Regions from separate parts of the Cupriavidus sp. OTU4054 genome, predicted to be linked through region 2. Evidence: riboswitches for the same ligand, from Rfam matches in the RefSeq annotation. Region 2 holds a riboswitch; the other holds the start of a gene.

Region 1 (3,169 bases), on a different contig from region 2:
CTCGAACGGGCCGGTAAAGTCGCACTGGTCCATCTTCGGGAAGATGAGGCCGCCGATCTTCAGGGGAATGTCGGTGGGAATTGGGGTCATGGTGCCTCCTGTAAGCAGAAATCGATAACGTCCTAGTTCAAACAATGTTTGAACTAGGACAATCGCACGATAGGACGATCCCGGACCCCTGTCAACCACCTACGCCACGGCCAGCCGCACCGCCGTGCCCGCCGCGACGCCGGCCACCACGTCGCCGATCATGTCGGCGGTCGCCGCGGACAGCGTCCAGCCCAGATGCCCGTGGCCGGTGTTGTAGAACACGTTCGCGGCGCGGCCGCGTCCCACACGCGGCATCATGTCCGGCATCATCGGCCGCAGTCCGGCCCACGGCACCACGCTGCGCGTGCTCACGCCGGGGAAGCACTGATGGACCCAATCGACGAGCGGACGGATGCGATCCGCGCGGATATCGCGGTTGATGCCGTTGAATTCGGCCGTGCCCGCCACGCGAAACCGGTCGGCGCCCAGCCGGCTGGTCACGAGCTTGGTCTCGTCGTCGAGCAGGCTGACGGTCGGCGCAGCGGACTGGCTCGCGGCATCGTTGAGATTGACCGTGATGGAATACCCCTTCACCGGATAGATGTTCACGCGATCGCCGAGCTGGCGCGCAAAGTCGCGGCTGGCCACGCCCGCGCAGACCACCACCGCGTCGAACTCGCGCGTGGCGGGCAGTCCGTCGCACACGGACGTGACGCGGGCCGATGTCCCATCGGTGTTCACCGCCGTCACCTGCTGGTCATAGAGCGTGGTCACGCCATGCCGCGCCGCCGCGGCGGCAATCCCCGTCGTGAACTTGTGGATATCGCCAGTGGAATCGCTTTCTGTGTAATAGCCGCCGTAATACGTGCCGGCCAGCGTCGGCTCGATCGCGCGCATTTCCTCGGGCGTCACGGCGCGGCGCTCGAGCCCGCCCTCCGCCAGCATCGCCGACACGCGTCCCGCATGGTCGAAGCCAGCCTTGTTGCGGTAAATATGCAGGATGCCGCGGCGCTTCAGGTCGAAGTCGATGTTTTCGGCTTCTGCCCACGCAAACAGATGGGCGCGCGCGGCGATGGCCAGCCGGGCCGTCTCCACGGTGTTCGCGCGGTAGCGGGGCATCGATGCGATGAACTCGGCAAACCAGCTCAGCTTGTGCCACGACGGGCGCGGATTCACGAGCAGCGGCGCGTCGTTGCGCAGCATCCATTTGAGGCCCTTGAACAGCGTGGACCAGTGCGTCCAGGTTTCCGCGTTGGACGCCGATAGCTGCCCGCCATTGGCGAACGATGTCTCCATCGCCGCATAGCGGTGACGTTCGAACATCGTGACGGAGAGGCCGCGCCGGGCGAGGGCGTAAGCGGTCGTGGCGCCGGTAATGCCGCCGCCAATCACTGCAATGGTTTTCATGGAAAGGTCTTCCGGACGTCAGGGAAATGGCAGTCCGTGCGCAGGATTGCGCAATGCGGACGCCCCCTCTGTCCTTGACCTGAGAGATTCGCGGATGCGCCGCCTCCCAACGGCCGCCCAACAGGGCAGGGCGGGGCAGGGCGGGGCGCATCGCTTGCTCCTTCGGTACCGCCGGCGGACGTACGCGCCGTGGTTCTTCAGAGTGCAATGGTGACACCGGTCCGTGGTACCTGAGAGATTCCGGGGCGGTTGCTCCTTCGGCGCCGCGCCCTCGCTGCTGCGTGGGGGCGCGGACTCTCCCGATGTCGCGGGCTACTATGCCTATCAACCCGTCAGGCTGTCAAGCACCGCCGTTGCTGGCGTGTCCCTCAGGCGGCGGCCGTCAGCAACACCGGCACGGACTTCGACGTCGGCGTGCCGCAACCGTCGCCGGTGCTCTCCAGCGGCACCAGCGGGTTGGTCTCCGGATAGTAGGTGCCGATGCAGCCGGCCGGGATGTCGTAGGGCACGAGGCGGAAATCCTGGACATGCCGCGTCACGCCGTCTGCCCACACGCTCGTGATATCGACGTGCTGCCCCGCCTTGAAGCCCAGGCGATCCATATCGGACGGATTGATGAACACGACGCGGCGCAGGCCGAACACGCCGCGATAACGGTCGTTCAGGCCATAGATCGTCGTGTTGTACTGGTCGTGCGAGCGCGTGGTCATCATCACGAGCAGCTTGTCCCCGTGCTCGGCGCGCGCCTGGCGGATCGGCGTGTCCTTGACGATCGGGTGCACGAGGAACTCGGCCTTGCCCGACGGCGTATCCCAGATGCGGTCCCGCGCCGGCGGCGTCAGATGAAAGCCGCCCGGCACGGCGATGCGCGCGTTGTAGTCCTCGAAACCTGGCAGCACCTTCTCGATGGCATTGCGAATGCGCGCGTAGTCCTGTGCGTACCAGAGCCAGTCGATCTTGCGATTGCCGAGCGTCGCGGCGGCCATGTTGGCGATGATCGCGGTCTCCGACATCAGGTCCGGGGACGCGGGCTTGTTCATGCCGTACGACACGTGCACCATGCAGACCGAGTCTTCCACGGTGACGCCCTGCGGCACGCCATTCTGCATATCGATCTCCGTGCGGCCCAGCGTGGGCAGGATCAGCGCGTCGCGGCCGTGGATCAGGTGGCTGCGATTGAGCTTGGTCGCGATGTGCACGGTCAGGTCGCACTGGCGCAGCGCCTGCTGCGTGCGCGGCGTGTCCGGCGTGGCCGCCGCAAAGTTTCCGCCCAGGCCGACAAAGACCTTCACCTTGCCTTCGAGCATCGCCGAGATCGTGTTGACCACGTCATAGCCGTGCTTGCGCGGCGGCTCGAAGTTGAACGCCTTCTCCAGCCGATCGAGAAACGCCTCGGTCGGTTGCTCCTCGATGCCGACCGTGCGGTTGCCCTGCACGTTCGAGTGGCCGCGCACCGGCAGCAGGCCCGCACCCGGGCGGCCGATATTGCCGCGCATCATCATCAGGTTCGTGAGGATCTGGATCGTCGGCACCGAGTTCTTGTGCTGCGTCAGGCCCATGCCCCAGCAGGCAATCACGTTCTTGCCGCGCGCATAGACGCCGGTCAGCGCGTCGATTTCCTCGAACGTCGTGCCCGACTGCTCGACGATGTCGGCCCAGTTCTCGGCGCGCAGGTCGGCGACGAACGCATCGTAGCCATGCGTATGACGGCGCACGAAGTCCTCGTCGATCA
Region 2 (3,169 bases):
CGCCGTTGGCCGGCTTCAGCTTGAACAGCCACGCGTCGAACGCGTTGGCGTTGACGCTTTCCGGAGCGGCCGTTGCGGCCTCGTTCACGGCGATGACTTCACCGGCCACCGGCGCGTAGATGTCGGAAGCGGCCTTCACCGATTCCACGACGGCCAGCGCGTCGCCGGCACCGACCGTGCGGCCGACCTCGGGCAGTTCCAGGAAGACGATGTCGCCCAGCGCGTCCTGCGCGTGGTCGGTAATGCCGATGGTCAGGGTGCCGTCGGCTTCGACGCGTACCCACTCGTGCGACTCGGTGTACTTGAGGTCGGCGGGGAAGTTCATGAGGGTTCTCCGGATGCAGATATCGGGGTTGGGGTGCCGGCGGGCGGCCATGCCTGCCGGCGGTCCATCGTGTTGTTGGGCGACCGTGGTTGCGAGCGTCAGCTCACGAGTGCCTTGCCATTGCGCACAAACGGCAGTTTAACCACAGTTGCAGTCAGTTTGCGGTCGCGAATCTCCACCTGCACCTCGGCGCCGGGTGCAATGTCCTTCGGCAACCGTGCGAATGCGACAGACAGCGACAGCGAGGGGCTGAACGTCCCGCTCGTGATCTCGCCGTCGCCGGAGGCGGTGACGACCTTCTGGTGCGCGCGGAGCACGCCCTTGTCGCGCAGGATCAGGCCGAGGAAGTTACGCTGCTGGCCGTTGGCGACGAGCGCCGCCTTGCCCGTGAAATCGCGTTCGCTCTGCAGATCGACGGTCCAGGCGAGGCCGGCGTCCAGCGGCGAGGTCTCGATGTCCATGTCCTGGCCGTACAGGTTCATGCCGGCCTCGAGGCGCAGCGTGTCGCGCGCGCCCAGCCCGGCCGGGCGGACGCCCGCGGCGTGCAGCTTCTCCCAGATGCCGGCCACGTTCTCGGCGGGCACCACCAGTTCGAAACCGTCTTCGCCGGTGTAACCGGTGCGGGCGACCATCAGTTCGCCGACGGCGGGATCCTGCACGACGACGGCGTTGAACGGCTTGAGCGCGTCGGCCGGCTGGGTCGACGGGAAGGCCGCGTAGACGCGGGCGCGTGCGTTCGGGCCCTGTACGGCGACGATCGCAAGCGCGTCCGTGCCGGCGGGCACCACATCGCCGCGGCGGGGCGTGATGGTGACACCGCTGCCGGTGGCGGCGTTGCGCGCGCGGATCCATTCGATGTCGCCGAGGGCCGTGCTCGCGTTGACCACGAGGCGGAAGCGATCTTCGGCAAAGAAATAGACGATCAGGTCGTCGATGACGCCGCCCTTGTCGTCGAGCATGCAGGAGTAGAGCGCCTTGCCCGGCGTCTGGAGCTTGTCGACGTTGTTGGCCAGCAGGCCGCGCAGGAACGCGCGCGTGTTGGCGCCGGCCAGGTCGACCACGCACATATGGGAAACGTCGAACATGCCGGCGTCGGTGCGCACGGCATTGTGCTCCTCGATCTGGGAGCCGTAGCTGACCGGCATGTCCCAGCCGCCGAAGTCGACCATGCGGGCGCCGAGGGCGCGGTGGATGGCGTTGAGGGGCGTGGCCTGGAGCGTCATGGAGGGCTTTCCTTTGGTCGCGAAAACAAAAAAGGGGCCATCCGTCGCGAGGCGCCGTGGTGTTGACCACGATGCCCGTCGCGACGGATGACCCCTCTGTCCTCGATACCTGAGAGATTACGAAACGCTGCGCGTTGTTCACGCTCCGCTTCGTGCGCCCCTTCGGTGGACACGCTCATCATGCATGAAAGCAATGACGGGTGTCGCTCTCCAGAGTTCGGTAGCAACGCTGTGCATAGTTGTACCGATCCGCCCGGTCCTTGGTGCCTGAGAGTTTTCGGGTGATACCCCTTCGGCGGCGCAGATCTGCGCGCTCTCCCGGACGGATGCGCGTGAATGTACGGGAGGGCCGGAGCGGTGTCAACGGCCCGCGCCCCGATTCCCTCCCGCGTATGCCGCGTGTAATTACTTCCGGTCGTTGGTAATCACATTACCCACGACGCCGCCCACCGCCGCGCCGCCGAGCGTACCCAGCGCGCTGCCGTTGGTCAGCACGGCACCGCCGGCCGCGCCCACGCCCGCGCCGATCGCGGTATTCCGCTGCTTCGGCGACCAGTCCGCGCAGCCCGCGAACAGGCTGACGGTCAAGCCGATCAACGCGACGCGCGAGAGTTTGTTCAAGGTAGTCATGATGGCCCTCCATGTGGTGTTGAGTTATGGGTGGCACGGCGTTCCGAATCGGCTGACCTCGCGTGCCATGACACTAAGAGGCAACATTCGTGCCGCGAGTTGCGCGGGCTTACGGACCCTTACCAAGTGTTACCCCGGTGAAACACCTCGACCGGCGCTCGCGCGGGGTGACGGACCCGCCGGGATCTGCGTGCTACCATCGACCGCTTTCGCACGGCGGACCGTGCGTGCCTTTCGGGCCACGCCGATGCCGGCTGAACCCCGCCCAGAATCTCTCCCGATCTCCACCCCCATGACCCACGGACTCAACGCCGCGCAATCCGAAGCCGTCCGCTACCTGGACGGGCCATGCCTCGTGCTGGCGGGGGCGGGCTCCGGCAAGACGCGCGTGATCACGCAGAAGATCGCCCACCTGATCGAGGACAAGGGCTTCGAGCCGCGCCATATCGCCGCCGTGACGTTCACGAACAAGGCGGCGAAGGAAATGCAGGAGCGCATTGCCAAGCTGATGGAGGGCAAGACCACGCGCGAGGGCAAGCGCATTCCGCTCAAGCAGCTCACGGTGTGTACGTTCCACTCGCTTGGCGTGCAGATCCTCCGCATGGAGGCCGAGCATCTGGGCCTGAAGCCGCAGTTCTCGATCATGGATTCGGACGACTGCTTCGGCCTCGTGCAGGAGCAGCTGGCCACCACGGACAAGAAGCTCATCCGTAGCGTGCAGGGCACGATCTCGCTGTGGAAGAACGGCATGGTCGATCCCGAGACCGCGATCGCGCAGGCCGCCAACGGCGACGAACATCAGGCCGCGCTCGTCTATCGCAATTACGTGGCCACGCTGCATGCCTATCAGGCGGTCGACTTCGACGACCTGATCCGGTTACCGGCCGAACTGTTCGCGCGCGACGAGGCGGTACGCCTCAAGTGGCAGAACCGGCTGCGCTATTTCCTCGTCGACGAGTACCAGGACACCAACGCCTGCCAGTACCAGCTG

The links. Region 2 has a riboswitch for glycine ahead of gcvT (glycine cleavage system aminomethyltransferase GcvT). Riboswitches for the same ligand answer to the same signal wherever they lie in the genome.
Region 1: it holds a riboswitch for glycine, as region 2 does, so the genes downstream of both, AAHB16_RS26425 (D-amino acid dehydrogenase) here and gcvT (glycine cleavage system aminomethyltransferase GcvT) in region 2, are expected to answer to the same signal.

The regions. Positions count from the first base shown of each region.
Region 1 is NZ_JASATF010000028.1:39,553-42,721, reverse strand. Features, by position in the region: gene AAHB16_RS26430 (DJ-1/PfpI family protein) at 1-90, opposite strand, end outside; gene AAHB16_RS26425 (D-amino acid dehydrogenase) at 190-1,437, opposite strand; glycine riboswitch at 1,645-1,749, opposite strand; gene AAHB16_RS26420 (FdhF/YdeP family oxidoreductase) at 1,806-3,169, opposite strand, start outside.
Region 2 is NZ_JASATF010000027.1:87,623-90,791, reverse strand. Features, by position in the region: gene gcvH (glycine cleavage system protein GcvH) at 1-325, opposite strand, end outside; gene gcvT (glycine cleavage system aminomethyltransferase GcvT) at 424-1,548, opposite strand; glycine riboswitch at 1,635-1,772, opposite strand; glycine riboswitch at 1,793-1,879, opposite strand; gene AAHB16_RS26220 (glycine zipper 2TM domain-containing protein) at 1,954-2,178, opposite strand; gene AAHB16_RS26215 (UvrD-helicase domain-containing protein) at 2,471-3,169, shown strand, end outside.